DNA from 4 places in the Paenibacillus residui genome. Region 1 is predicted to be linked to each of the others. Evidence: riboswitches for the same ligand, from Rfam matches in the RefSeq annotation. Region 1 holds a riboswitch; each other region holds the start of a gene.
What was found. A riboswitch is a leader RNA that binds a small molecule or an ion and turns the genes downstream of it on or off. The one in region 1 is predicted to bind thiamine pyrophosphate.

Region 2: linked by a shared signal. The riboswitch ahead of tenA (thiaminase II) and the one ahead of ACFQ03_RS25090 (YkoF family thiamine/hydroxymethylpyrimidine-binding protein) in region 1 are both predicted to bind thiamine pyrophosphate.
Region 3: linked by a shared signal. The riboswitch ahead of ACFQ03_RS22615 (ABC transporter ATP-binding protein) and the one ahead of ACFQ03_RS25090 (YkoF family thiamine/hydroxymethylpyrimidine-binding protein) in region 1 are both predicted to bind thiamine pyrophosphate.
Region 4: linked by a shared signal. The riboswitch ahead of ACFQ03_RS15835 (ABC transporter substrate-binding protein) and the one ahead of ACFQ03_RS25090 (YkoF family thiamine/hydroxymethylpyrimidine-binding protein) in region 1 are both predicted to bind thiamine pyrophosphate.

What each region holds. Positions count from the first base shown of each region.
Region 1 covers NZ_JBHTIU010000108.1:10,911-18,553, forward strand. Annotated here, with positions in the region: gene ACFQ03_RS25070 (response regulator transcription factor) at 1-184, shown strand, start outside; gene ACFQ03_RS25075 (ABC transporter permease) at 486-1,451, shown strand; gene ACFQ03_RS25080 (carbohydrate ABC transporter permease) at 1,464-2,351, shown strand; gene ACFQ03_RS25085 (extracellular solute-binding protein) at 2,419-4,056, shown strand; TPP riboswitch at 4,223-4,324, shown strand; gene ACFQ03_RS25090 (YkoF family thiamine/hydroxymethylpyrimidine-binding protein) at 4,412-5,014, shown strand; gene ACFQ03_RS25095 (ECF transporter S component) at 5,029-5,619, shown strand; gene ACFQ03_RS25100 (ABC transporter ATP-binding protein) at 5,603-7,396, shown strand; gene ACFQ03_RS25105 (energy-coupling factor transporter transmembrane component T family protein) at 7,377-7,643, shown strand, end outside.
Region 2 covers NZ_JBHTIU010000028.1:146,661-154,303, forward strand. Annotated here, with positions in the region: gene ACFQ03_RS09270 (MBL fold metallo-hydrolase) at 1-335, opposite strand, end outside; gene thiE (thiamine phosphate synthase) at 380-1,000, opposite strand; gene thiM (hydroxyethylthiazole kinase) at 1,001-1,771, opposite strand; gene thiD (bifunctional hydroxymethylpyrimidine kinase/phosphomethylpyrimidine kinase) at 1,768-2,574, opposite strand; gene tenA (thiaminase II) at 2,571-3,263, opposite strand; TPP riboswitch at 3,468-3,578, opposite strand; gene ACFQ03_RS09295 (carbohydrate ABC transporter permease) at 3,644-4,585, opposite strand; gene ACFQ03_RS09300 (carbohydrate ABC transporter permease) at 4,679-5,575, opposite strand; gene ACFQ03_RS09305 (DUF5696 domain-containing protein) at 5,572-7,643, opposite strand, start outside.
Region 3 covers NZ_JBHTIU010000094.1:14,597-22,239, reverse strand. Annotated here, with positions in the region: gene ACFQ03_RS22625 (M42 family metallopeptidase) at 1-143, opposite strand, end outside; gene pdxK (pyridoxine/pyridoxal/pyridoxamine kinase) at 316-1,134, opposite strand; TPP riboswitch at 1,546-1,661, shown strand; gene ACFQ03_RS22615 (ABC transporter ATP-binding protein) at 1,819-2,619, shown strand; gene ACFQ03_RS22610 (Glu/Leu/Phe/Val family dehydrogenase) at 3,204-4,469, opposite strand; gene ACFQ03_RS22605 (beta-ketoacyl-ACP synthase III) at 4,875-5,873, shown strand; gene ACFQ03_RS22600 (ATP-grasp domain-containing protein) at 5,863-7,059, shown strand; gene ACFQ03_RS22595 (NAD-dependent epimerase/dehydratase family protein) at 7,056-7,643, shown strand, end outside.
Region 4 covers NZ_JBHTIU010000051.1:20,585-28,227, forward strand. Annotated here, with positions in the region: gene ACFQ03_RS15830 (cobyrinate a,c-diamide synthase) at 1-1,546, opposite strand, end outside; TPP riboswitch at 2,628-2,738, shown strand; gene ACFQ03_RS15835 (ABC transporter substrate-binding protein) at 3,112-4,107, shown strand; gene ACFQ03_RS15840 (thiamine-binding protein) at 4,128-4,412, shown strand; gene ACFQ03_RS15845 (ABC transporter permease) at 4,412-5,173, shown strand; gene ACFQ03_RS15850 (CD3324 family protein) at 5,243-5,533, opposite strand; gene ACFQ03_RS15855 (YcdB/YcdC domain-containing protein) at 6,490-7,643, shown strand, end outside.

The DNA.
Region 1 (7,643 bases):
CGAATATTTGACCGACTACATCAGCCGGGTGCGGCTGCATAAGGCTAAGGAACTGCTGGAGCGGACCGACATGAAAATTTACGAGGTGGCCCAGACGGTAGGCATAACGGATTACCGGTATTTTTGTAAAATGTTCAAAAACATGGTCGGAGTGACGCCAACCGAATATAAGAAGTCCATTTAGCTTCGTGGCTGAATGACGCTTGAGGGGAGAATCCTAAGATTGCTTGGGGTTCTCCCATTTTTTCTGCCTCCATTGTCCGCTGCATGGCTGTCCCTGTTTACTTAGCTTCCAAGCGGTATCCTGATCGTTTCTTTGAGCATTCTCGGAGTAGACAAAGCGGCGACAGATTGCTCAGTCTTATATATATAATTTTTACACAGGTTATAAAATTTTTCCCGTAGAGGAGGGTGGAGTCACGAAGCTATAATTAAGTCAGACCAAAATTGTAAGCGCTTTACAAAGAGAAAGTGGGAGTGAGAGAATGGCGGATATTACTTTGGAAAAAGACCTGGCGCCAGCTTCGAACAAGAAAAAGACGTGGCGGACGAGATTCGTCCGAACCATCAAAGAATACAAGTGGATGTATTTGATGCTGATTCCCGGCATGCTTTACTACCTATGCTTTAAATATTTGCCCATGTTCGGCCTGATCATAGCATTCAAGGATTACAACATCATGAAGGGTGTGTTTGACAGTCCATGGGTGGGCTTCAAGCATTTCGAGGAGATTTTCCAAAGCGCAGATTTCTATCTTCTGCTTCGCAACACGTTGGTGATCAGCGTATTCAAAATTATATTGGGCATGGTCCCCGACATAATGCTTGCTCTTATTTTAAATGAAATCGGTTCCAGGTGGTTCAAGCGGACCATTCAGACCATCTCATATATGCCTCACTTTTTATCCTGGGTTATCATTTATGGGCTTGCGTTAGCGTTTCTGGCTCCGGCGGATGGCTTGATTAACGAGTTTCTGAAATTTCTAGGCAAAGAACCGGTCGATTTCCTCACCTCCAAGAGCTGGTTCCGGCCCATTCTGTATATTACCGAGATATGGAAAGAAGTCGGCTTCGGGGCGATTATTTACCTGGCGTCGCTATCCTCCATCGATCCGAGTCTGTATGAAGCGGCGGTAGTTGATGGAGCGGGCCGCTGGCGCAAGATATGGCACGTCACCCTGCCGGGAATCCGAAGCGTCATCGTACTTCTTTTGATTATTCGACTGGGAGGCATTCTGGACGCCGGCTTCGGCCAGATCTACATCTTCCTGAACGCGAGAGTTTACGAGGTAGGGGATATTATCGACACCTGGGTTTTCCGACGGGGGCTGGAGGAGATGCAGTTCAGCTTCGCGGCTGCGGTCGGGTTCTTCAAATCATTCGTAGGCCTTATACTGGTGCTCAGCGCCAATAAAATTGCCAAGAAGTTCGGCGATTCCGGCATTTGGTAGGAGGGAAGCTTCATGAACACACAGATCAAAACAACGGGAGACCGGCTAATCGACGCTTTGTTCTACACCATCCTGACCTTGATCGGCTTGGCGACTCTGTTTCCGATGTATTATGTCGTCATCATGTCCATTACACCGCTCAAGGAGACGATTCGCAACGGAGGCTTCGTTCTCTTCCCGTCGGAAGTGACGTTCAGCGCCTATCGTGCCATATTCGAGAGTCCGAGATTGCCGCAATCGCTGAAAATAACGACTTTGATTACGGTCCTCGGGACCTTTCTTAACCTGGTTTTTACCTTGCTTCTGGCCTATCCGCTGTCACGCAAGCAGATGCCCGGGCGCAAGCTGTGCCTGTTCCTGATCGTATTTACGATGGTTTTTAACGGAGGGCTGATCCCGAATTATCTGGTGGTTAAGGAATTCGGTTTGCTAGACTCTATCTGGGCGCTCATCATTCCCAGCCTGATAGCGACCTTCAACCTGCTGATTGCCAAGACATTCTTCGAGAATATGTCGATTGAAATTCAGGAGGCGGCCAAGATCGATGGCTGCAACGATTTGCAGACGCTGTTCTGGGTCGTACTGCCGCTGTCCAAGGCCATCATTGCGACGATTGGATTGTTCTATGCGGTAGCCCACTGGAACGAATTTTTCGCAGGGATCATGTTCATTACGAACGATAAGCTGTATCCTCTTCAGGTCATCTTGCGGGATATGCTGCAGCAGCCCAATATGAGCGTGGAAATGATGAGCCAGGTTCAGGGCTTGGAGGCCGAGCTTCCTCCATTCTCCATTCGGATGGCTATGGTCGTAGCTACGACGTTGCCTATATTATTTGTTTATCCGTTTGTCCAGAAGTATTTCACGAAGGGGGTTATGCTGGGAGCGATCAAAGGTTGATGAAGGCTAACTACGATATGCAATAGCTAAAAAGCCATTTTACAAAAACATGGAAAGGGGAAGTCCAATGCGCATTAAACCAATAGCAGGAGGATCTTTATCCATTATTATGGGGGCTATGCTTGTGCTTACCGGGTGCGGCAAGTCGGAACCGGCACCGGCGGCCAACCCGTCACCGGATGCCTCTGCATCCACACAGCCTTCGGAGGCACCCAAGACGGATGATATGGGGAAAAAGTATGATATTGAGTTTTTTGTCCCAACCGGTACGGGAGGGTCGCTTCCAAGTGAAGATAAAGATTTCGTCAAGAAAACGATCGATGAGAAATTTAATGTCAATCTGAAAATCACCCATATGGCGGCCGGACCGGACTCGACCAATAAAGTCAATGTAAGGTTCGCCTCCAATACTCCGCCGGATTTGGCAGTCGTCGGCGGGAGGGATTCCCAAACCTACGCCAAAGACGGTCTGGTGGCCGATCTGCGCCCATTCATGACTAAAGAGGCGATGCCCAATTACTATAAATGGATTAGCGATAACGAATTCAAAGGCTATTATACGATTGAAGGGGTAGACGACGGCCTGCGGGCGCCGACTCCATTTGATCTTACAGCGTACAGCGCTTGGTATATTCGTAAGGATTGGCTGGATAAATTAGGCCTTCCGGTGCCGACCAATTATGAAGAAATGCTGGAAGCGATGCGGCAATTTACTTTTAACGATCCCGACGGGAACGGCAAAAATGACACCTACGGCTTCACCACTTCCGGCAATGGGGCCAATGTCGGATTCGATTGGCCTCATTGGGTCAAGAACGGCTTCTACGCCTCCATGTATATTGACGAAGGAAAGCTGGTGGACGCCGGTTCCCACCCGGATACGGTCAAGGTACTGCAGGAAATCAAAGATACTATTGCGGAAGGTATTGTCGATCCCAACTGGTTCTTGAATAAGGGGTCGGAGCATCTCAATAAGATCATCGAAGGCAAGGCGGGAATCGTTAAAGCCGGTGGCCGCGATTTTGCGCTGGAGAGTGTGGAGACGAGCGCGGTGAGCCGGGCAAGACAAATCAATCCGGAAGCGGATATCGTTCCGTTCAATCCTTTCCCTGATGCCAAAGGGATCAAGACGGATCCGCAAGGCTCCTTCGGCTTTGTTGTTCCCAAGCAGCTGGCCGAGCAAGAACCGGATAAGGTGAAAAGAATGATGGCCATCCTGGATTATCTGGCCAGTCCGGAAGGTTTCCTGCTGACGCATTACGGCCTGGAGAACGAGTCCTATACGAGAGAAGGCAACAAGGTCACGTTAAAACCGGACGTCATCCAAAAAATCAACGAAGAGAACGGTAAATTCCTGCAAATTTACGATTTCTTCACCCGGGTTTCCGATACTAGTCCAATCGGACTGGAAATCATCAATCCGAAAGAAACGGAACGGGACCGCGCTATCGTGGAAGAATTGCTCAGCTATAAATCGGTTCCTTACACTGGAGGACCTTATGTGACACCGCCGGCCGGCATCAATATTGCCGATTACCGGAAGGAAATGAACTCGACTCATGCGAAAATCGTCTTCGGCGATCTGCCGGCCGACAAGTGGCCCGAGTATTTGGAGGAGCTGATGACCAAGCATAAGGGAAGAGAAATTTTCGAAAACTACACGAAACAAATTCGCGAAGGCGGCGGGTTTGACGCTGTGAAATAACCCGAATAACGTTTTTATGAGTTCTCAGCATCGGGCTAAATGAGCATTCCCCTGCAATAGCGGGGGAATGCTGCGTTTCACCGAAATAGGCCCGATGGGCCAATTGACAAACCGGAAGCACTCCACTACGATAAGACTCAAGCAATGAAAAAACTGCATATTCATTCAAATGCACTAGGGGTGCCGTAATCGGCTGAGACGGACGCTGTCCGATCCCTTTGGACCCGATCTAGGTAATGCTAGCGTGGGGAAGTGTAGCTGCACAACGTTATTTTAGCCTTGTGTTTAAACTGCATCTTGCCCGGGTGCAGTTTTTTTATTTGCTCAAAACCATTTACATGGAGGGTGTTCGCAAATGGAACAGACAGGTTGTGGAGCCAGTCGGATCGTCGGCTGCCGGTTCTCTCTTTATCCCATGTCGGACCGGTTCGTAGAAATCATTATGGGCGTGTTGGAGAAGGTGGATCGATCTAAAGTATGGATGAGCACGGATGATATCAGCACTTGTATTCGGGGGAAGGCCGAGCATGTCTTCGATGTGGCCAAGGCGGTTTACATTCAGGCTGCTGTCTCCGGGTTGCATGTCGTATGGAACGGGACTTTCTCTATAGGCTGTCCGGGCGATAGTGAAGGAGACGTCTATTTGTCCGAGGATGAGGAGAGGATGAATGAGGCCGGTTTGCGGCAGCATTCGATCGAGACGGCTTGCCAGTTCGCCCTGTATCCTCTCGGGAACCAAGGCTATATGAAAATTATTTATGACCAAATCGAACGGGCCAAAGCGCGGGGAACCTTCAGCGGCGGCGTTCACTATGCGAGCCGATTGGACGGGGATGCCCATGAAGTGTTTGCCTCTTTGGAAGAATCGTTCGTGAATGCGAGCAAGCTCGCTTCCCATGTGACCATGACGGCCGTGCTTTCTGCGAACAGCCCTTCCAGGAAGCCGGACAGAGTGTAGAGGGGGCTGCCGTAATGAAGCGTTGGAAGCTTCGCGAGGTGGTAGTGCTTGCCGCGTTATCGGTCGTTTTTGCCGTAGTCTATCTGGCTTTCCTACAATTCGGCAATGTCTTGGTCGGCCTGATGGGCCCGATTGGCTACGAGTTTATCTTCGGCATCTGGTTCATTGTATCCATCATCGCCGCTTACATTATCCGCAAACCGGGGGCGGCTTTCGTGTCCGAGACGATTACCGCAGCCATCGAGCTGCTGATGGGCAATGTGGCCGGCCCCAGACTGCTGCTGTCGGGGATGATTCAGGGGCTCGGGGCGGAGGCTGTATTTGCCGCTACCGGCTGGCAGCGCTATTCGACCTGGGTGCTGGTCTGCGCGGGAATGGGCTCGGCGGTGTTCAGCTTCGTGTGGGGCTTCTTCGTCTCGGGCTATGCGGCTCTTCACCCGGGATACGTCACGGCCATGTTCATTCTTCGCCTCATCAGCGGGGCTGTTCTGGCCGGCCTGTTGGGCAAAGGGGTGGCGGACGGCCTTGCCAAGACCGGGGTGCTGAGAGGCTTTGCCATTGCCAAATCCGCAAGAAAGAGAGAGCATCATGACATTGCAGGTTAACTCCCGTCTGCTGGAGGTGCGCCGGTGGACGTTTGCTTACGATGAAGAGTCGGCTCCGGTCATCGATAACGTCAGCTTCGAAGTAGCGGAGAACGATGCGGTTCTTCTGCTGGGGCCGAGCGGATCGGGCAAGAGCACGCTCGCTTACTGTATAAACGGCCTGTATCCGGAGGCGGTGGATGGTCATTCTGACGGAACAATTCTGCTGCAGGGCCAAGAAATAAGCTCTTACAGCCGGTCGGATATTAGCCGCCGCATCGGAATGGTCTTCCAGGATCCGGAGAGTCAGTTCTGTATGGTGACTGTCGAGGATGAGGTGGCCTTCGGCCTGGAAAACCTGGCGGTTCCTCCGGAGGAGATGGACGCGCGAATCGACCGGGCACTGAATTGGACAGGGCTTGCGGAATGCAGAAGGTCCAAGCTCCATCAGCTCTCCGGCGGAATGAAGCAGAAGCTGGCCCTGGCATGCGTTCTGGCTATGGAGCCCGGCGTCCTCATTCTGGATGAGCCGACGGCCAATCTGGATCCGCTGTCGACCCGGGAATTCGTCTGCATGATAGACCGTTTGCGGAAGAGAAGCTCATTGACGCTCGTAATTATCGAGCATAAGCTGGATGACTGGATGACGGTCGCCAATCGGGCTGTGGCGATGGATCGCCGGGGGAAGCTGGTGTACCAGGGAGGATTGAGAGACTTCTTCCGTAATCACGAAGAATGGAGTCGGGAGGAAGGGATATGGTGGCCGACGGCCTACAGGATGGGGAAGGATTGGCGGGCCCAAGGCATCTATGCCGGCAGTCATGATCCGCTGACGGAGCGGGAGCTGCTGGCGGGAATTCAGGAGCCCTACCGGGGATGGGCGGAATTGGCGGCTGCGCTTCGCTGTCCGGATGCCGGGGTGGAGGGGGACCCGGCAGCCAGCGGGGCCGTACCGCCCCGATGTGGGCAGGAGCAAGCTCTTGCTGTGAAGTCCCCTCTTATGACGCTAAATCAATTTTCCTATTCCCGCAAAGACAAGTCTGTTCTGCAGGAACTGAGCCTGGAGCTTTATCCGGGCGAACTGCTCGCCATTGTAGGACCTAACGGTGCTGGGAAAACGACCCTATCTCATGCATTGGCAGGGATTTTATCCGGTCCTTCTCAAGGGGAGATTGCGCTCTATGGTCGTCCCTTATCTTCTTGGAACGAGAGAGAGCTGCGCCGGCAAGTCGGGCTTGTATTCCAGAATCCCGAGCACCAGTTCGTCACCTCATCGGTATTTGAAGAGGTGGCCTTAAGCCTGCGGATTCAAGGAATGCCGGAGCGGGAAATTAGCGAGCGGGTACAAGAGTCGCTGCGTATGTTTCGTTTGGCGGAGTTGGCCGAAGAGAACCCGTTTGCCCTCAGCCAGGGGCAGAAGAGAAGGCTCAGCGTGGCCTCCATGCTCGCCGACGAGCAGAGGATACTGGTGCTGGACGAGCCGACCTTCGGTCAGGACGCATACACGGCAGGGCAGCTTATGAATCTGTTGGTTCAGTTGAAGGAACAGGGCAAATCGGTTGTCATGATTACTCATGACATGGAGCTGGTGCGGCAGTATGCGGACCGGGTTGCCGTGTTGATAGCCGGCCGTCTTCGTTTTGCGGGCACGCCGTTTGAGCTGTGGGACTATTCCTCCGATCTGCTGGAGGAGGCCCGGCTCTTGCTGCCGATACCGGTTTCCGTATGGAAGGTGCTCGGTGAGCAAGTTCATCTTACCGATCAGGAGAGGCTGCCTTATGGTATTACAGAGCATTAATCCGGGGATCAAGGTGGCTGCCGTTCTGCTTTGCGTCTGTTTGCTTGCTCTCGTGTTCGATCCCCTTACTCCTCTCCTCTTTTTGTCCTGGACGATCGGGATCACTTTTATATTCGGCCGGGTCCCGGCCAAGAAATGGCTGCTGTTTTTCTCTCCCTTCCTGATCGTTGCTTTGGGCTATATTTGGACGGCGATACTATTTGCCAAGGTGCCGGAGGGAGGAACTGAGACGATACTTCTGCGGTTG
Region 2 (7,643 bases), on a different contig from region 1:
AAGATGACCGTCACCTCATCCGGCTCAACCCCCATCGCCTGCAATTGAACCAGAGCGTGCTCCTGTTCCGTAATGCGAACCGGCGTCGCCAAACGCATCAATCGGTATGGAACGAGGCGGGTTGCTTCCCGGAAACGCGTGGAATAGCCGGTATCGAACAGAAAATAACCGTTCTTCGGATGCCGGATAAGAAAGAATAATGCCGGCCCCCAGATTTGTTGCCGGGGGCGCTCTTTATGCAGCATGTTTAGGGACGCCCGGTAAAATCCGGCGTTCAGGACCGTCAGCTCGCATTGCGGTGCATCTGCCGATACTTCGGGCAATTTCATAGACATTGGACGGGTTCCTTTCTTCATTCACAAGTAAAACGTTGTGGTATTTATAAACGTGCGACCGTTTCCCGGATATTGCCGGACTTCGTAATGGCGGAGACGACGGCAACGCCGTCAGCCCCTGCATCCAGTGAAAGGCGGGCATTGTCCGGTGTGATGCCGCCGATAGCGACCATCGGCATTTCCGGCAGAAAAGCGCGCAGCTCCCGGATCCAGGCGGTGCCGACGGGCTCTTTGGCATCGATTTTCGTTGCCGTGCGGTATACGGGCCCTGCCCCGACGTAATCGGCACAGGCCATCGAAGGCCGACTGGCCTCCTCGATATTCGTCACGGACAGCCCGATGATCGTATCGGGAAAGCGCGCGCGGATCGTGTCTGTTCGTTCATCCTGCTGTCCGACATGAATACCGTCGGCTTGAAGCGGCTCGATCAGTTCCACGTCATTGTTTATGATAAATAAAATACCATATTCGGAACAAATTTTGCGCAGTTTTTTGCCGAGCTCCAGCTTTGCGCTGCCGGACAGCGAACCGGGGCCCTTCTCGCGGAATTGAAAAGCGGTAATGCCCGCTTTCGCCGCCTCCAGCAATATTTCCTCGGGGCTTCGTGTGCAATCCTGGCTCCCCATAATAAAATATTTGCGAAGCTGCGCACGTTGAATTCTCATTTATTTCCCCTCCAAATCTTTAATGTCGTAGGACAGAGCGTCAAGAAAAGCGGGCAGGAACGTACCGGGACCGCGTACTTCGGGACGGGCTGCCGCATACTCCGCCGCCAGCCCGTAGAAGGATACGGCCGTATAGGCTTGCTCCAGGGCATCGGCATCGGTCGTCAGGCAGGCGGCCAGAATCGAGCCTAGCAAACAGCCGCCGCCCGTTATTTTGGTCAACAGCGGATGGCCGGTTTCATTAACGAGCAGCTTGTCCTCACTCGCGATATAATCGGTTTCCCCCGTAACGACCGCTATCGTGCTGTAACGCTTCGCCACTTCCCCGGCCACTGCCGCCGCATCGCCGCCGCCTATGGAATCGACGCCGCGGGTTTCCCACGGAATATCGGCCAGATAAGCCATTTCCCCGGCATTGCCCTTGACCGCGGCCAGCTTCACCTCCTGCAGTATCTCCCGCCCCGCTTCTTTAGTGAAGGCCGAGCAAGCAATCGCCACCGGATCAAGGACGACGGGGATCCCTTTTTGATTCGCGGCTTTACCTGCTTTGACCAATGCCGGCACTTCATCGCGAGAGAGTGTGCCTAAATTGATCAGAACCCCGTCGGATGCCGCTGCCAGCGGTTCCGCCACTTCTATATATTTGGCCATGGCGGGCGTACCGCCGAAAGCGAGCAGCCCGTTGGCGCTGAAATTCATGACCACCTGATTGGTCAGGTGATAGATAAACGGCACTTGTCGGCGAACTTGATCGATAATCGACTGATTCATGCTTGGCTGCCTCCGATCCGCGGCGCCCAATGATTCGTCGGGCCATTGCCTTTCCCAAGCGGCAAGGAATGGCGGATGGCCGCGGTAATATAGTCTTTGGCCTTACGTGCGGCCTCATATAAAGGAAGCCCCTGCGCCAAATAGGCGGTAATCGCGGCCGATAACGTACAACCGGTACCGTGCGTGTTGGTCGTCTCGATTCTATCCGCAGACAGAGCGTACAGCTTTTCCCCGTCGTATAGAATATCTACAGCTTCTCCGCGTAAATGTCCGCCTTTGACAAGCGCGGCTCCGGCCCCGTACAGGTTAACGAGCGCTACGGCCGCTTCCTCCATATCCGCTGTCGTTGTAATCGTACCGCCGGTCAAGCTCTCCGCCTCCGGTATATTCGGAGTGACGATGCTGGCGAGCGGCAGGAGCCTGTCCCTCAAGAAGGCGCGCGCATCCGGATCAATGAGCGCATCCCCGCTTGTCGCTATCATGACGGGGTCCAGCACATAAGGGGCTTTAATTTCCGGAATCTTCCTTGTCAACAATTCCATCATGTCCAAGCTGGCAATCATGCCTGTTTTAAAAGCGTGAACCGGTATATCCTCTGTAACGGAATCCAGTTGACGACCGATGAAAGCCGTCGAATGATGGACGACATCCTGGACTCCGGTCGTATTCTGCGCGAGAACGGAAGTAATGACGGACATTCCGTACACCTGCAGTTCTTGAAATGTTTTCAGATCGGCCTGGATACCGGCGCCGCCCGTCGGGTCCGTTCCGGCAATGGTGAGAGCACAAGGAACACGCTTCATGGCGCAGTCACTCCAATGTTTCCGGCGGGCCATGTTTCGCAAGTCAGGGACATTTCCCAGAAGCAGAGCTCGAGCTGGCAGCTTTTTCGAAAGGCGTCGCGCATCCGGTTTTTCTCGGCTTCCGAGGCTTCTTCGGCACAAGCATCGAGCCGCTTGCACAAGGTTTCGGTGAGTGCTTCTATTCCCGAGTCGGCATAGAAAGTAATCCAGCGATAAAAAGGATGGTTCGCTTGAGGCTTATATTTCTCCATGAGCACCTTGCCGATTTCCAAATAGGTCCATGGGCACGGCAAGAGAGCGGCGTAGATTTCCCCGAGTGAACCGGTATAGGCATGATACATCATATGCTTCACATAATGATCCGCAGTTGGCGGGAGTGGATGACCCTGCAATTCCTTATAGGAAACGCCGATATAGTCGCACAAATTCATATGCGGGCCGGTTTCCGAGTGTAAGGTAAAGCCTACCTGTTCATGGAAAAAGGCAATATCGCTGCGAGTATCCGACTTGGACATGGCAATCGCATAGATTTTCATAAATGCGTTCAAATATTCAAAATCGGCTTTTACATAATGCATGACCGCTTCTTTGGCAATATCTCCGCGGCCGATCCCTTCTACAAACGGATGATGGAAAATCATTTCGAACAAATCCTGGTTGGTTTCCCGTAATTGTTGAGTAAAAGTCATTGGAACCGCCTCCTTGAATGTTGAAAATCAATAGAATTGCATAGAATCGCTTGCAAGTTCAGCCGAATGGGCTGCAAATTGGCTGGATGGAGAAGGAACCTCCTTTCTTCATGGGGGGGAGAGGGAATCGGATAAATAAAAAAGAACCGATTCATGGCATTCATGAACCCGGTTCTTGGTCTGCGGAAATAATAGGGTATACAAATACCCTAGTGACTACTTCCCTCCGCTGGTACTAACCAGATCAGGTTCATAAGAGTTGGAAGCTATCTGCGTTCCTCTCAGCCCGAATATAGGGCACCCCTAGTAGTTTGAATAATGTATTAAATTGCAAGCAAATTTATATTAACATATCTGGAATAGACTGTCATCCAACATTTTCATCCTACAATTCCGGAGCGTTCGATACTCTTCATAAAGTAACGCTGAATTTCGAGATAGAGAATCAGGATTGGAAGGATGACAAGGACACATCCGGCCATCGTTGTCGCCTGGCCCACATTGGCGCTGGCCGTCCCTCCCGACATCGAGTTCAGCGACTGCCCGAGGAAGGGCAGCATCATCGGCAGAGTAAATTTATCACGGTCGACCAGGAAGATGGCCGGCTCGAAGAAATCGTTCCAGTGCCAGACCACTGAAAGGATCGCCGATACGAGTAAAGGCGGGATGGAAACCGGCAGCACGATACGGACGAAGGTTCGCAGCGATCCGCAGCCGTCCACCCGGGCCGCATCCTCCAGCTCATGGGGCAAGCCGCGGAAAAACTGGCGGAAGATGAAGATAAACAAGGCCCCGCGCAGTCCGTTAGCGAAGAAGCTCGGCACAACCATGGGCAGAATCGTATTGATCCAGTTCAATTCCTTGTATTGAATAAACATCGGCACGATGATCGTTTGCGGAGGCACTATCATGGTAAACATAGCGAGCGCGAACAACAGCTCCCTGCCCGGGAAGCGGAAGCGGGCGAAGCCGTAGCCGACTACCGCGCAGGACAGCATCTGGCCGGTCACGGTGAGCAGCGTCAGGACGACCGTGTTTTTCAGATAGGGCAAATAATTAAGAGCCGCGTAGGCGTCGAAATATCCCTTCACACTGAACTGCTTCGGAATCCAGTATACCGTCGGATCGACCAGATCGCCCGGGGATTTGAACGAGGTCGAGATCATGAAGAGAAACGGATACAGGAACACGAACGACAGCCCGATCAGAAAGAGATAGATGAACAGCCGGTAGATGCGATATGCGATTTTCCACCTGCGAATCCCTTCCGCGGCCAAAGCCATTCTTGCCCCGATACTCGGGCGGGTACGAACAGTCTGCATCGTTAAACCTCCTCCTTATGCTTCCGCATGTAGCCGCATAGACTGGGATGGCTTCCGACATGCCGTTGAAGCAAGCGCGCCGCCCACTCTGTGTTACCTGTCCCCTGCGTAAAATACGCTCTTGCGGGTCAAGGTGAAGATCAGCACAATCAGCAGAAATACGAACACGAAATAAATCCAGCCGAGCGCCGCGGCATAACCGAACTCAATATCGGTGAACGCCACCTTCTGGATATAGCGCATAACGTTATTGCGCATGTCCGTGAACGAGTCCACCAGCGTGAAAATTCCGTTGAGAAGCAGCAGCGGGGTCATGAGCGGAAACGTAATTTTCCAGAACATTTCCCAAGGAGTGGCGCCGTCGCATTTCGCCGATTCATACAGCGAATCCGAAATTCCCTGCAGTCCGGCCAGAAAGAGCAGAATCTGGATTCCCGTCTTCCAGAAAATGATCGTCAGTCTGCCCATGATGTCGGACAGCGTCTTGACCAAATCATTCGGCAGGTACATAGCGATGGCTTCGGGCACCGCAAGCCCGTTGGCAACGCCTTCGCGCATCATTTCCGTCGGATCCTTCACCGCATCCAGCCCGCCTATCCCCTGGCCCAGAAGCTGCTGCATCACGAAGCCCGAGCCGATCAGCACCGGCAGGAAGAAGGCTCCGCGGAAGAACATCCGGCCTACGGTTTCCTGGTTTAATAAAGTGGCGATGAAGAAGGAAAAGACAAGGATGAGCGGAATCTCAACGATGGCATCCTGAATAGCCTTATAAAAGAACGGGATAAACTGCGTGTCCTTCAAAATCGCTTTCGAATAGTTGTCCCAGCCGACGAAGGTCATCTGCAAATCAGCCACCGCCTGAATTTCACGAAAGCTCATATAGAGGGACTTGATCAGCGGATAGACGAGGAAGGCGGCAAAGCCGACCAGCCACGGGGAGATGAAGAGAAGCCCGCTGATCCTCTTTCTTCTTTCCAGGCCCAGCTTCATTCCCCCACCTCCTTGGTCAAAACAGCGTAATCCAGCGGTTTAACCGTCGTCCCTTCCGTCTCATAAGGAATAGAGCCATAATTGACGATTACCCTCGTTCCATCCTCGTAACCCGTCTCGTATACATTCCGTTCCAGCTTGCGATGAGAGGTCATCGCGAGCCCCCAGGTATGCCCGAGCCTCTCGTTCAGCTCCCGGTACTGCTCGATGATGACCGGAGCCCATTGCCCGAAGGCAGAGCTGAACAGCTTGCGGTATTCCGTGAAGCGAAGCTCCTCCGGCTCCTGCCAGGTCAATTCGTAGAGAAGCATACTTCCGTATTCCACCCATCTAAGGAATCCCTGCCGCTGATCGTGATGGATATTGAGCGGGATGTCGCCGCTGTACGGAATGCTGCCATGGACAATCATCGGGTAGAAAGGAACGGCCTCGTCTGTGAAGACGTAGCGGGAGTCCTCCAGCGGAAGATCCGACAACCGGTCCGCCAGGTGAAGAACATATTGATTTCCGCCGTGAACCGCCGCCTTCCCGTTCATCTCCCGGGATTCCCGAAGCATGGAGAGCCACTGCCCGACGGTTCCTTCCCTGGTCAGAGGGTTCCATTCGCTGTGATCGGCAACAGCCAAATCCCCATAAGCTTCAAAATCGATTCCGCTCGCTCCGTATCCGGACAAAGTCTGCTTATGACCGGAGTCAAAGCGGCTTGCCGCTGTCACTGCATTCAGCAGCAGCGAATCTCCGTAATAGTTCTGCAGCGGCAGCCTGCCCGGGTCCTTCATGACCGCCGACATCTTCCTCACGCCCAGATTATCCGCGTTAGCATGAACATTGTTGAAATTCAGAAACAGCTCCAGGCCGTTCTCCTTCATCGTTCGGGCGAGCCGCTTCAGCCCGGAGGCACCGCCCAGCTCGCCGGCAGCAGCGGTTCTGTCCGGAAAATCCCCGTATCCTCCTGTCATCCACCCCTTGACAATGACGCTCATCTCCTCCACCCCGGCTGATTTCAACTGCTGAACAATATTTTCCGCCTGCTCGAAGGTCGTAGCCTGCACGAAGCGGTCCTTCAGCACCCGTTCCTCCTTCACGCCCATAAACAGGTTCAGGGCGAGAGGAATCGTCCGTTTGTTCTTCTCTATCGTTCTGTGAAGCTTGCCCGACTGGATAAGATACTCCCGATAAATTTGGGCCATATTCGAATATTCCGCCCTGCCCTTCGGCAGAAAGTGATAAACGACCTGATGATCGAAAGCCCGCATCCCGGTTTCTACCCTTCTGGCGTATTCCCCTTTGCGGATCGCTGCGGAATATTCGCGCCGGTAGAGGAATTCCGCGGAAACGCGGTTCACATTGACCAGGTAACCGCTTGGAGCGTAGTGAATCTTCGATTCAAACTCTCCATCCGTGATATAAGCCACGAATCCTCTGCCGTTCTTATGGACTCCGAATACCGGTAAATAAGCGTTCTCCGCGCGTTGTCCGTTCCTCTCGAATATATCCTCGGAGCCGTAGACAAGCGCAGAATACTTTTCCCTGTATTGGGGATGGCTTTCCTTGAAATAGGAGATCGCTCCGCTGCCATCCGGATAGAACATATACCCCTTATCCCGATCGGAAGCCGCTCCCAGATTGGGAACCGGCTCGATGGAGACAAGGGCGTAATTCCCTTGCTCGCGGATTTCCGTAACCGGTACGGAGACGACCAGACGGTCCTCATCAAGCGTGAACTCGATCGCGAACTGCAGGCCGAGATTGTCAAACTGATACGTAACCCGGATTCCGTTGTCCACTGCTTCTTTCCCGATCCTGGGCGAGCTGGAAATCAGGTTGGAACTAACCACCTCATGGGTGGGGCGTCCAATATCGGCATAGGAGAAATTGAACGGCGACTTCAGACTGTCCTTAAGGAGCTGACTCCCGCCCGCCTCTTCGTCGGAAACATCGGAAGCCGACAGCCATACCGCGCCTGTTTCTTTGTCCTCAACGGCAATAGAGGAGGTAAGCGGTTCGTAGTACAGCGACAACCGCCGGTTCTCCGCCACTTTCTCATAGACGGAAAGATCGCCCAGCT
Region 3 (7,643 bases), on a different contig from region 1:
CCCAGCCGATCTACAGTCACTTCATCGGAGTAGGGCTCTATGTACTTCTTCATAACCGCACGGGGCTCGTCCTCGTTGCCGGGCACTCCATTCGCATCGGTTAAATCTTTGAGCATCTGTAAAGTAGTATCCAATTCAGCCATCTTTTTCTTCCTCCTTTGATATGGAACGAAGTTAAGTGTTTTCATCTAAACTTTATCACATTATTTGGAAATCAGAAACCATCAAGAAGGATGAGGTGATACTAATTTTCCGTTTTTGAAGCTAAAGCAGAGCCCGCTTCCTTTAACAGGCCGCGGGCTTCATATGACTGTATTAAATGCTGCCGCCCTCGTAATTGCGGTAAGCGCCATGGTTCGTGGGGCCGACATAGCTGTTCAGGGCGAAGGAATGGCGAATGGCCGCCGTAATGAACTTCTTGGCCGTGTGAATGGCTTCCCGGACGCTCTTGCCCTTGGCCAATTCAGCAGTAATGGCGGATGAGTAGGTACAGCCTGCGCCATGGGTATAGGTGGTGCTGATCTTCTCCGATTCCAGAATCTCGAAGGTCTCCCCATCGTACAGCAGATCGATCGCACGGGTTTCGCTGACGAGCTTGCCGCCGCCTTTGATCAGGACGTATTTGGCTCCGAGCGAATGAATCTTCACCGCTGCTTCTTTCATCTGCTCCACCGATTTGATCGGGCCGTAGCCGCTTAGTTGGGAAGCCTCGAACAGGTTCGGCGTCACGACCAGCGCTTTCGGAACGAGCACGTCACGCAGGCTGTTGTTCGTCTCCGGATGAAGAGCCTCATCCGCCCCCTTGCAGACCATAACCGGGTCCACGACGACGTTGGTCAACTGATATTTCTCGATTTTGCTGGCCGCCATCTCGATAATCTCGATGGAGCCGAGCATACCGGTTTTGGCAGCGTCTACTCCGATTCCGCAAATGATCGTTTCCAATTGGGCTTCCAGAACATCGGCGGAAATCGGGAAGACGTTATGAAACCAATTATTATGCGGATCTTGTGCGACTATGGTAGTTAGAGCGGTCATGCCATAGACTCCGAGCTCCTGGAAAGTCTTGAGGTCGGCTTGTATTCCGGCGCCTCCGCTGCTGTCGGAACCTGCAATGGTTAGTGCTTTTTTCATAATCTTCGCAAAGATACACGTGATACGAGTATTAGAGAGGGAATGATCCGAATCTCTTCTCCCGGGAAGTCACGTCTCCTTGCTTCCTCCTTTTTGTAACAGGGTATAATCGTGCCGCAAGGCGGCTTACAAAACAAAATGGACTACCCCAATATATTACTATGATTTCGCCAATCGATAAACCTATTCCGAGAAAAAAAGAGCTACTTGTTCAGCATCATGGAGAAAAGGGGCGCTAATGGACAATTCCGGCACCAGGGTCTATAATGTCATCAGAGTGAATGAGCTTGGGCGAAGCAGAATCTCAAGGAATCCATCCGGTTAAGTACCGCTTGAGTTTCGGGGCTGCGCCAACAAAGGCAGCGGCTTAAGCTCGTCAGACACTATCGGAAAAATTATAAATAACATGATATTAGATGCCAGGGGTGCTGGAATCCGGCCGGCTGAGATTGTATCCCTTAAAGATACTGACCCTTTCAGAACCTGATCTGGGTAATGCCAGCGTAGGAAAGCAGCAGATTCGCTTTTTGTTTTGGCATGCGCGCTCCCGGTGAAGGGGGCTTTTTTTAAATTACAGGTATAAGTTTTGAATTCTTATTCAGTTCTACAAGGACGGCGACTGCCGTTTATCCTTGAGGGGTTGGCTGAAGGGATTCTTGAGAGGTTCTGCATATTTTGAACGGAATGGAGGACAAGGCATTGGAAAATCAACTGGAGCTGCACCATATTACTCAAATTTTCAACACGAAAGGAAAACCCGCTCCGGTGCTGGACGAGGTCTCTTTAACCGTGCGCAAGGGGGAGTTCGTCTCCATTATAGGGCCCTCCGGCTGTGGAAAAAGCACCCTGTTTCACATCATCGGCGGCCTGATCCGGCCTACGGGGGGACGGGTGAACATGGAAGGGAAAGATGTAACCGGGCAGCAAGGACATATAAGCTATATGCCTCAGCAGCCTGCGCTGTTCCCTTGGCGGACGATCGAGGACAATGTCATTCTCGCCAGAGAGGTTGCCGGCTTGCCCAAACGGGAGGCTCTGGAAGAAGCGAGAGTCTGGCTCTCCAGAGTCGGATTAGGCGGCTACGAGAAAGCTTATCCCCATGTATTGTCCGGGGGGATGCAGCAGCGTGTGGCTTTCCTCCGGGCCCTGCTCAGTCCGCAGGAGCTGATCTGTCTGGATGAACCGTTCAGCGCGTTGGATGCATTAACGAGAACGGAAATGCAGAGCTGGCTGTTGGATATTTGGGAGGTCCATCAACGGTCGGTGCTGTTCATAACACATAATATAGAAGAAGCGCTGCTGCTGTCGGACACCGTCTACCTCTTTTCCAGCAGGCCCGCCAAGGTGCTTAGGAAAATAGACGTTCCTTTCTCCCGCCCACGGCAGGAGTCCCTGCTAACGGACCCTGATTTTATCCGCTTAAGACAAGATATTTACCAACAAATGAAGGAGGAGCAGGGGAAGATGCGCCAGGCGATCCGTTAGGGGCTTGGGGGGCTGCCTTTGAATCCGCTGGTTTCAAAATGTAAGATAGTATAAGTTTTGCATGGAAATTAGTTCCAGGTGCATAGGCGTCTAACTACCTTGAAAATCCACCCATTTTCACAATCTGATGGTGCCGCGGTCAGCGGCATGGGGGGCTAAATGGATTTTATACAGCTAATTTGCTTCCTTTTCCGCTGCAAACGGCAACTAACTGGAAATCCTACAGGTAGTTTGGGCAAAATGGGCGATATCTGCAAAAAACTTGATTTTAAATGTAGTTTTTCCAGCTAGTTCAGTCACTTTGCGCCGCCGCCTTGAATCTAACTGTACAAAATCCAGTTAGAACCCATAACCGCAACTATGGAGTACCATCATCCACATCCGATAAACAGGAAACGGGGTTGTCACCATAAGTCGATCTATAATTTTTCAAGCCCCACCTAGAGTTTGGCTGCAAAAAAAGGACCCCGTCCCCACTCAGAGTGGGATTTGAGGTCCTTTTTGCTTCATTTTTGGATGTTCCCGTTTTATGCGAACGCTTTTGGGACAGCCCCGTTTATATATAGTTGGCGAATATTTCGGGATTATACCCAGCCTCTGGCTTCCATAGCTTCTTTGATGCGGAGCAAGGAAATCATGAAGGCTCCCGTACGTAAGTCGGTATTATACTCCTTGGCCAAATTACGCACTGCGTGATAGGAGTGAACCATTTTCTCCTGAAGCTTGCTGTTGACTTCTTCTTCCGTCCAGTAATGATTCATCAGGTTCTGAACCCATTCGAAGTAGGAAACTGTAACTCCTCCGGCGTTGGCCAGAATGTCCGGTATGACGATGATTCCTTTTTCGTTCAGAATTCTGTCCGCGCCCGGGGTCGTCGGACCGTTAGCGGCTTCTGCGATAATTTTCGCACGGATTCGGTCGGCATTGGCCGTTGTAATTACATTTTCCAAAGCCGCAGGAATAAGAATATCTACATCCAGAGCAAGCAAATCTTCATTAGAGATATGGTACTCGGCACCATAGTCGAGAAGAGAAGCCGTATCCTTCAGCCGTTCAGCCTCTTTCAGATCCAGTCCTTCAGGATTGTAAATTCCGCCCTTGGAGTCACTTACGGCAACAATTTTGCAGCCCATCTCGGTCAGCAGGTCGGCGGCAATCCGTCCGGCGTTTCCGAAGCCTTGAATGGCGACCGTTGTCTGTTCCGGAGTCCGGCCCAGCTCTTTAAGAGCTTCGATAATTGTGTAGACACAGCCTCTGGCGGTAGCTTCATTCCGTCCTTTGGACCCTCCAATGATGAGAGGCTTGCCGGTAATCACTCCGGGAGAGTTGTAGCCCTTGATCCGGCTGTAAGTATCCATCATCCAGCCCATAATTTGTGGGGTAGTATACACGTCCGGTGCAGGAATATCTTTCTCCGGTCCAACAATATCCGCAATAGCTTCCATAAAGCCTCGGCTAACTCTCTCCAGCTCGCCTTTGCTTAATTCATGGGGATCGCAGATAACTCCGCCTTTGCCGCCGCCGTATGGAAGCCCGACCACTCCACATTTGAAAGACATCCACATGGAGAGGGCCTTCACTTCGTCCATCGTCACGTCCGGGTGGAAGCGAATGCCGCCTTTGGTCGGTCCGATCGCGTCATTATGCTGAGAGCGGTACCCTTCGAACACTCTTACCGATCCGTCGTCCATTCTTACCGAGAAGGAGACCGCCAATACGCGTTTGGGCTTCTTGAGAATTTCGACTACGTGGCTGGGCAGATCCAGGACGGCTGCCGCAGAGTCGATTTGTCTCTGTACAATTTCAAAAGGATTAAGGCTCTCTATCTGTCCGACAACTTGTGCATGCATGGGTATCAACAACCTTTCTTAGAATGAAATTTGAACAAAATGACGACCAGCAAACTTGATAATTGTTTATTATAGAGGAAATGTCTGATAAAAGGAAATTAAATGCTTTTTTTTGGTCCATAAATAAAACTTATCACTAAAGAAAAACGGCTATTTTCTTGGTGTTTCTAAGTAATCCTTAGTATTATTAGGTATTACTTTTTTGGTTCAAAAGGCTTAGTTTTTCCGGCATCTTTACATAAAATGATATAATACTTGTGACATCGGTATAATCGAACTTATATTGGTTACAAGAAATGTCGAATTAGGGAAAAATGTCGTTAACAAAAATTTCATATTTTTAGACAGCTAAAAAGTTCTCCTGAATGGATATTCAGGCGCTAATGGGATGAGGGAGTCTTAACTATGCAAATCAGAAATGTAAAAATTTTGGGCACGGGGAAATATTTGCCCGCAAGGCGGATTTATTCCGACGAAATGGACCGGCGATTGGGGACTCCGGATGGATGGACGCTGCGTAAGACGGATGTGCGTGTCCGTCATTTTGCAGACGGGGAGACCGCCTCTGCGATGGGGGCCGCAGCCGCTGAGGAAGCTCTGAAGGATGCCGGCCTAAAGCTATCCGATATAGATTGTCTGGTCTGTACCAGCGGAACTGCGGAGCAGCCTATTCCGTCCACTGGCTCTTTGATTCAGAAGGCTATGGGCGGGGAGTACAGCGGGATTCCCAGCTTCGATGTCAATTCTACCTGTCTGAGCTTCCTGACCGGGTTCGATCTTCTTTCGTATCTGGTGGAAGCGGGAAGATATGAGCGGGTGCTGCTGGTGTCTACCGAGATAGCTTCTGTAGGCTTGAACTGGAACCATAAGGAGAGCGGAGCTTTGTTCGGGGATGGAGCCGCCGCCGTTGTCATTGGACGGTCGGCGGAAGAAGAGGAATCGAGAATTATATGTTCAAGGATGGAGACATACAGCAAGGGAGCCCGGTATTCGGAAATCCGCGGAGGCGGCACCCGGATTCATCCGCGGGAGCATGGGCCGGGCAGGGAGGAAGATTTCCTCTTTCATATGGATGGCAAAGCCATCTTCAAGATGGCCGCGAAGCTGCTGCCGTCTTTCGTTGACAAGCTGCTCCGCCCGGCAGGCCTGAGCATGGCCGACATTCAGCATGTCATTCCGCATCAGGGGAGTGCCATGGCGATGAGGCTTATAACGAGCCGATTGGGGATTTCACAGGAGCAGCTCGTTTATATAACGCCGAACCACGGCAACACAATTGCGGCCTCGATTCCAATGGGGCTGCATGAAGCCGCCGTGCAAGGAAGAATGAAGCGCGGGGATCGCGTGCTGCTGCTGGGGACGTCCGCCGGGCTGTCTTTGGGAGGAATGGTTCTTGTCTACTAGACCGGCACAAGAAGAGGGGGAAGGCCCGCTGACGGTTCTGATTACCGGTGGCCGCGCTCCGGCCGCATTGGAGCTGGCCAGATTATGGTCGGCTGCCGGTCATAGGGTCATCACGGCGGACAGCATCGCCCGAACGCTGTGCGGGGCGTCGAGGCGGGTGGCCGGAAACTATGTGCTTCCGGAAGTCAATGATGGCCCGCAGCAATATATAGAAGCTTTGGCAGATGTTATTCAACGCGAACGGGTGCATATGCTCATTCCGACCTGCGAGGAGGTGTTCGCGGTCTCGCGGTTCCGCGAGAGGCTGCTTCCTCTATGTCAGGTTCTGGTCGACGAAGCTTCCAAGCTGAGCCTTCTTCATAATAAATGGGAATTTATAGACACGGCGAAGCGGCTCGGCTTTCGGGTACCCGAAACACGTCTTCTGACCTCGGAGGGGGAGGTTCAGGCCTTCCTGGAAGAAGGCGATCCACTGCGGCGTTATGTATTGAAGCCCGTCTATTCGCGGTTTGCCTCCAAGGTCCGTATCGTCAGAGGGGGCGAAGCCGCCGGGGATATTCCGGCCTCACGCAGATATCCATGGGTAGGTCAGCAGTTCATAGAGGGTAAGCCTTACTGCACCTACGGGATTGCCCATGATGGAAGGCTGACCGCACATGCCGCCTATGCGTCCAATTTTACAGCGGGGCAAGGGGCCTGCGTCTGCTTCGAACGGGAGGAGCATTCCGGGCTGCAGGAATGGGTGGCCCGTATGGTTTCGGCGATCCGGTTCACGGGGCAGATCGCCTTCGATTTTATCGAGACGGAGGAGGGGACCCTCTACCCGCTGGAATGTAACCCGCGGGCAACCAGCGGTATTCATCTGTTCCGGGCGGAGGACAGATTGGATCGGGCCTTCCTCGATACTGCGTCCGACTCCATTCTCACCCCGTCGGGAAATCGGCCAACGGTGCTGAAAGGAGCGATGCTGCTGTATGCATGGAAGGGGATAAGCAGCCTGCCCCGTGCCCGGGACTGGATGAGAGCAGTATTTCGGGGACGGGATGCGGTCTTTCGCTGGGACGATCCGGCGCCTTTGGCCGCCCAATGGCCAATGCTGCTGCATTTCTGGCGGAAAAGCAGGAAGCACGGAATATCGATTGCGGAAGCGACTACCATAGATATGGAGTGGAATGGGGAACGATGAGAGCATTAGTTACCGGAGCGACCGGTTTCATCGGAGGCAAGCTGGCGAGACGGCTGGAAGCCATGGGCTGGCAGGTAACGGCCGTAGGACGTAACTTACAGGAGGGCAGGAGCCTTGCTGCTGGCGGAATTCTTTTTGTCCCCGCAGATTTGGCGGATGAGGCAGCGATCAGGAAGGCTTGCGACGGGCAGGATATCGTATTTCACTGCGGAGCTCTGTCCTCTCCCTGGGGGAAGTACGAGCATTTTTACAACAGCAATGTGATTGGAACGCGAAATATAGCCCAAGGCTCCTTGGAGCATAAGGTAAAGAGACTGGTACATGTATCTACGCCAAGCATCTATTTCGATTACACGGACCGGCTCGGAATTAAAGAGGACGATGCTCTGCCGGCCAAGCCGGTCAACGCGTACGCGGCCACCAAGCTGCTGGCGGAGCAGGAAGCGGACCGGGCTTACGAAGCCGGGCTGGAGGTTGTCACGATCCGTCCCCGCGCGGTGTTCGGACCGGGGGACCGGGCCATTCTTCCCCGTCTTCTCAGAGCCAATGAACGCGGCAAAGTTCCGCTTATTAATGGCGGCCAG
Region 4 (7,643 bases), on a different contig from region 1:
ATTTCCGCTGTGCATATTCCCTGCAGCATTCCAGCCAGCGGGCCGCCAAGCGCGGGTTGGAGGCAAAATGGATGTGCGAAAATCCGGCCACCAGGCTGCCGGACATATAGCCCTCGGCGTGCTCCCCTTTACGTCCCTTCACCCAATAAGCCGGCGGCCATTCCTCGTCAGGCTCCACAACGGAATAATGGAATTCATGGCCGCGGGCGGTTTCTCCCTGCCCGAACAGGAAATTCCGCTCCATTCCGTGAATTTCCCGGTAACCGAAGGACTGCAGCCGATCCTTCATCACGGTCGATCCCGGGATCAGGCCGATCATCGGATACTTCCCGCCGTCCCGGGTACGAATTTCGTTCGTCAAATACATGTACCCGCCGCACTCGGCCAATGTCGGCATGCCGCTGAGGACAGCGTCGCGAATGGACCGTTTGGGCAGCTCCTGCCGCGAGAGAATCGGGGCATATTCCTCCGGAAAGCCTCCGCCGATGTACAGACCGCTTGCATCCTGCGGAACCTCCTCTCCGGCAAGCGGAGAGAAATAGACGCATTCTGCGCCGTACGCTTCCAGCAGCTCCAAATTTTCCGGATAGTAGAAGTGGAAGGCGGCATCCTTCGCTATGGCGATACGCAGCGGATTCCGCTGCGCGGAGGCCCGGTCCGCAGGCTCGAATCGCGGAGCATGGGACGGCTCGGCCCCCGGGGGCCGCAGCGATAGCACCGGGGCGGCCGACTGCTCCGTCTGCGAGGCGCCCGGCTCGGGCCGGCGGAGCGCCCCGGGCTGCGGCGATGGCGGCGAAGCGGGGACCTGCTGCGGAAAGATGGTCCGCTCCGCAAGGACCGGCGGCGACTCCGCGAGGGCCAGCAAGCCATCGAGGTCGATCCCGGATTCCGCGAGGTCGGCCAGCCGCTCGAACAGCGGCTGCAGCTCGCCTCGCGCTAACGCCGGGATCAGCCCGAGATGGCGCTCTGGCAAGGCGACGGCATCGTCCCTGCGCAGCCAGCCGAGTGCGGGAATTCCGCACTCCTGCTCGATGGCTGCCCGGACGATGCCGTAGTGCCCCTCGCTTCCGACGCGGTTCGCGATGACTCCGGCTATCCGGATGTCATCGGCGAACCGCTGGAAGCCCTGCACGATCGCCGCCGCCGAGCGGCCCATGCCGCTGCAGTCGACGACGAGCACGACCGGGCATTCCAGCAGTTGGCTGATCTCTGCCGTACTGCCCGCATGGCTCGTCGGGTCTTTGCCGTCATAGAAGCCCATGACCCCCTCGATGACGGAAATATCCGCCCCCTGTGATCCGCGGACATAGATTTCCCTTACTCCCATCGGGGACATCATCCAGCTGTCCAGGTTGCGGGAGATCCTGTCCGTAATGGCGGTATGATAGCCGGGATCGATATAATCCGGTCCGCATTTGAACCCCTGCACCGCCTTGCCCCGTCTTCTCAATGCGGCCATGATTCCGAGAGCGGCCGTCGTTTTGCCGCTCCCGCTGCCCGTCCCGGCGATAAGAATCCGTCTGTCCGTCGGCTGTTCCGTTCTCAATTTTCTTCCCCCTTATATTCCTGCATCCGGCTGTGTCTCTAAGATAATACAACCGCATCACCGTATAGTTCCTATAAGCCTTTCTCTTCGCCCAGTATACCTGTTAAGCTTTGATTTTGCCATTCTCTTAAGCGATCGGGATGGCGGCCGACGATAATATAGGAGGAACTCTTGCTTCCATAAAGTGTGGACCCCGGCTGCTTCGCAGCAAAGCTTTGGATAATAATTAAGTAGGCGAAATTACTAGAAATAATAAGAGAAAGGGAGAATATGGATGAATAAGGGGCTATTTTTTTAATAGATTAAAATTAATAGAATTTTTAGAATATTTACATAATATTAAAACTCTGATAGGATTGCAGTAAGCTAAACACCAAACAAACACAAGATACCCAGTATCCTTATCTCATCTCCTCGACACAGCTGTTTACCGGAATGGGACCCTAAGGGCGACAGTGAATTGGAATTCCGATTCGAACCGCCATCCATATTAAAGAGCCCACTCCGTTAAATAGATATATACTCTTAGCGGGAAAGGGGATAGTCCAATGGAGCAGCGTTAGCGAAGCATGCTGTAATCAGGTTGCATGAAGGAAGAAGTCCCGTGACAGCTTTTTCCGTAATCTGTGGGCATGTGGGAACTCATATCAGCTCTTTCTGCCAAGCATGCATAGCATGTAAATGAAAGGGTTAACTAATAAGAAAGGATTGGACATGCTGGGCATGTGAATCGCAGGAGGTTAATGGAAGTAAAGTGAATATGGAAATTCAAAGATAAGGCTCCGTTTATTTTAATGAGAAAATAGACGGAGTCTTTTTATGTTCTTCACGATTTGCCTAACTACCATGAAGCACCCATTTGTAATGAACACGCATTTAAATTTCTCCGAGGCCAGCAAATAGCAAGTTCCGCCGCAGCCTGCCGATCCGTTTTTCCACTTGCCTTATTCAACCTCAATTGTGCAGGGCCCTTGTCCGATTTCGGTAACGGTCCCAACTCCGGATGATCCGCTCAGTGGACACATTTCCCTATTCACGCTATAATATAGTCGCAATGGCCGTTGCATCCTGTTGTTTTACAACTTCATAACCGGGGAGCTGGACTAGGCCGGCTGAGATTGTATCCCGCAAGATACTGACCCTTTAACCTGATCTGGGTAATGCCAGCGTAGGGAATACTGCATATGGTCCATCCATGTGCCGCCTATATGCTATTTTGCGCCCTTAGATCAGGGGCGTTTTTTTATGCATTTTTCCAACATGAACATAACAAGGGAGGAAGTAAGGGAATCATCGCCATTCAAGGGAAGAATGAACTCGCTTAAGCCATGCTGAATATCGGCTGGTCAGACGCTCGGAACGAAACCGATCACCGTGCGAAAGCCGGTTCGTGATCCGGCGGCAATTTTTTATCCGGAGACGAATATGCTCTACTGGTCCGGATTTCCGCCTATGCTGTAGGACTATCCCGGCAAAGGATTATCGGATTCATCCATATCTTCTCATGATGGAGTACACGAGTCCCCTTAACGTTAACTATGAAATCATTAACCTGGAAAAAACTAATGTTCGTCGCCTTGACCGCTCTTCTAATGCTAACCGCCTGTGGCAATAAAACCGAGCCGGCGCCGGACAGTGCTCCAAGCGATAAACTGACGGATGTCACTCTTGTTCTCAACTGGTTTCCGAATACCAATCATACCGGCTTATATGTGGCGCAAGACTTAGGATACTACGAAGAGGCCGGTCTGCGCGTCAATATCGTTCCCCCGGGGGTCAACGGATCGACGGCTATTGTCGGCTCCGGCGAAGCCGCCTTCGGTGTAAGCATCCAGGAGAACGTAACGGAAGCCCGCATTCAGGGAGTTCCGGTGGTCTCCATCGCCACATTGATGCAGCATAATACCTCCGTCTTCGCATCGCCCGTGGACAAAAATATTAAGAGCCCGAAAGATTTCGAAGGCAAAGTATATGGCGGCTTCGGCTCTCCGGCGGAGGAGGGAGTGCTGCAGTCCTTGATGCAGGCCGATGGGGGTGCCGATGTCAACACGGTGAAAATTGTCAACCTGGGCGAAGCCGATTTCTTCACCGCTGTTCAGCGGGATGTCGACTTCTCCTGGATCTTCTACGGCTGGACCGGAATCGAGGCCGAGCTGCGCGGGGTTCCGCTCAATCTCATCCCTCTTACGGATTACTCCGAGAAATTGGACTACTATACTCCGCTGTTAATCACTAACGAGGAGACCATTAAGGAACAGCCGGAGCTGGTCAAGGCTTTCCTCGCCGCAACGGCCAAAGGCTTCCAATATGCAATGGACAAGCCGGAGGAAGCTGCGAAAATACTGCTGAAAGCAGCGCCGGAGCTGGATGAAGAGCTGGTCATGGCCAGTCAGAAATGGATCAGCCCGCGTTATCAGGATGATGCACCGCAATGGGGCATTCAGAAAAAATCGGTATGGGTCAACTATGCGGATTGGATGAGAGAACACGGATTAATCGAGCAGGAATTCGATGCCGATGCTGCCTTTACGAACGATTTTCTGCCTGAGCCCGCACAATAACTGCAAGAAGGGAGAGCCGAATGATGGCGAATGCGCTCGTTAGCTTTGAAACGATCCCGAGAACGGAGGACGCTGTTCCATATATTGACTTGGCGGTAGACATTATACGGAAGTCTGGCGTCAAATATGTGGTCGGGCCGATGGATACGATGATGGAAGGAGAATTGGAGCAGCTGCTCGAAATTGTCAAGCAAGTGAACGTGGAGCTTGCGAAATTGGGCGGAGGCGGAATCTCCTCCGTTATCAAAATCCATTATGATCCCAAGGGAATTTCAATGGCACAGATGACGGAGAGGTACGAATAATGAGCGGCGGCTCCCGATGGAAAACCTGGCTGCCTCCTGTTGGGGCAGCCCTCCTCTTTCTAATCGTCTGGCAGTTATCCACTATGTGGTTCGATGTCCAGAAATGGATTCTGCCCGGTCCGATTCAAATCGTTCAGGAAGGAATTACCCAATGGCCAAGGGTGTGGATGCATACCACCACCACCATTCAGCTCACCCTGATCGGCTTCGCCTCCGGGATCGGAATCGGCTTGATCACGGCTATCTTCCTGCATCAGTTTCCATGGATCAAAAGAGCACTGTATCCGTTTCTGATCCTGACCCAGAATATTCCCATTATTGCCCTGGCTCCTTTACTGCTTATCTGGTTCGGCCTCGGCCTCTTCCCGAGAATAATCATTATTATTATCGTCTGCTTCTTTCCGGTCACTATCTCGACCTTGAACGGACTGAGACTGACCGACGCCAACATGCTTAAATTTATGGCAATGTCCGGCGCCTCCAAGAGACAGACCTTCTGGAAGCTGGAGCTTCCTCATGCAATTCCCAGCCTGTTCTCCGGCTTGAAAATATCGGCCACTTACAGTGTGATGGCCGCCTTCATCGCCGAATGGCTGAGCGCCAGCGAGGGCATCGGAACCTATATGAGGACCGCGAACTCCGCTTTCCGCGCGGATCGGGTATTTATCGGCATCATCGTCATCGTGGCGTTCAGCATGATTTTGTTCGGCTGCATCGTCCTCCTGGAAAAGTGGTTCACCCGGTGGAAAACGGCGAAATAATTATCTGTGAACATCCATCTTATCGCCAAAAAGGCGGCCAAATGTCCATCGGACACTTGGCCGCCTGATCTATCTCGTCGCGTTCGAAGCGCGCTCCTTGTTCTTGCCGATTATTTTACGGATGCTGTCTTCCGACAGATGAAAGGTCTGTATCAATTCCACCATCTTGGACCCGTTCTTATATTGACGGTAAATTTCTTTATTTCTCCGTTCCAGAAGCAATCGAGCCCCGTTATTTTCACCCCAGCCCGCACGTTTCTTCTCTCTCTTGGGGATGTAAATGATTTCTCCTTGAATATACTCCTGCAGCTGCTTCAAAAGGCTAGGGGGAAGAACATCCTTTCCATTTTTGTAGCTCACAGATGAAAACCTCCTCATTTATTGTCCTGCCGTTGCAACGGTTATTAAAAATAAGGTTAGCTGCTTTCATCTTGACACCTCCTTTTCTATATTATGTATATGCCCAGCGTTCGATAAGGAAAAAAAAGAACAAAAAAAACACGATAACCCAATCGTGCCTGTCGGTGATGCCTATATCATTCAGGTGACGGTTACAGATAATGCAAAGCTATTCAGTTAGAACCCCTTGGATAAAACGAATTTTTTGAATCATTGCTATCTTCTCCTTTCACCAGAATTTAAACTACATATTTCCATTATAAATTGTATTTGGAAGCCGATCAAGAGCTTAATTTCTTTTTTTACCACAATAGAATTTATAAGTTATTGCGTCCTGAATAACTTCAAATTCTATTTGGCGATAAAAACAACCTCTAAACGCGGTCGTTCATCTATGAAATACTCCGATAGGAGTTTTTCTCATAATATAGAAATTATAAGTTCTGGGTTCCCCGCAATGTACTGTATAAACCTTAACCGAAGCAAAGTCACGAAGATCGACCGCGTTAAGGAAGGTTTAGACGCTGACTCCGACTTGTGGGGATCTAAAGGGTGGGGGCCCGCGAGGACCCCCGCCGATCGAATCTCCGTATTAAACGGAGACCACCTCAGCTATTGTAATCAATCCGATCACACTCCTTTCCTCGGAATTTGCCGGCACCATTAATTTACTATTTCCTCGGTTCAGGTACAAGCGAAAGAATAGTTATAACCGTTCTTTCCTTTACTTAACCGATGCCATAAGGCCCCGGGATCGCTTGCCGGGTTAAGGAAGCTTCACTGAAACAAGCCCTTCATGCCCTAGCTGTCGCCAATGGATAGCTGTCCGTTATTTCAAGAACGCGTGCAACCTTTTTATAATCTATTGCGTCCGTAATATTGGTAAAGATTAGTACAAATACGAGGAGGCTTGCTTCATGAAAGCACCGAAAACTCTGCTTGCATTTGGTATGACAACAGCCATGATGTTTTCATTACTTCCTTCGGCTTATGCGGATCAGCCGGTCTCTGCTTCTCACACCTCATCTAAAGCCGTAACGGTTCTTCCGTCCCCTGCATTGCCTGCAGATAACGTAGCATCGGATAAAGCCAATGAGGAAGCGGCCGCACGGGCCAAGATCAGTAAGGAACGGGCCATCGAGCTGGCCAAAGCCTCTGCGGATGTGCCGGCAGATTATTCCCTTCAGAACATCAGCTTCAATACCTGGGGAGCGACCGGCAAAACCGGCGCCTGGAGCCTGAGCTTTGTCAAAGAGGAGCAGGATCGCTACTACGGAAATATTCAAGTGACCGTCAACGCGGAAACCGGAAAGATCAGCCACATAAGCAAATATGTCAATGATCCGGAAAACCGCCCTTCCTTCCCTCCCAAGGTAGAACTGCAGGAGGCCAAGACCATTGCCGGACAATTGCTGGAACGGTATAATCCGGAGCTGAAAGACGCCGTTCGCTACAACGAAGATATGGAAAAATGGGCGAAGCCGCCGCTGGACGGCAATGTATCTTATTCGATCAAATATGACCGGCTGGTGAACGGGATTCCCTTCCCCGGGAACTACATCCAGTTTACTATCGATTCGAACGGGAATATGACTCAATACGAGTATTACTGGGAGGAGCAGCTATCATTCGAGGAGGCCGCTTCCGCCCTTAGCCAGGAGCAGGCTCTGCAAATCATTAAAGAACAAGCCAAGCCCCATTTGAACTATCTTATGAACGGAAATAGCAGGGGGAAAAAGTGGGAGCCCGCGCTAACCTATTCGTTAAGAAATGTGCTGCTGGACGCCAATTCCGGAAAATTCATCAATGAAGCGGGCAAACCGGCTTCCGCTTCGGTCAGCTACTCTCCGCTAACCGATAAACCGCTCGCTCCGATGCCGCCTTCCAATCTGCAGTTAACGGAAAAGCAGGCCGAGGAACAGGTGAGGAAGCTGCTCTCGCTGCCGGAGAATGCCGAACTGACGGATGCATACTATAACGAAAATGTGGATTCAGGAGTGGCCACCTGGAACTTGAACTGGAAGGCCCCTCAAGAAGGCGGCAAGGACGAATATTGGATTTACGCCTCGGT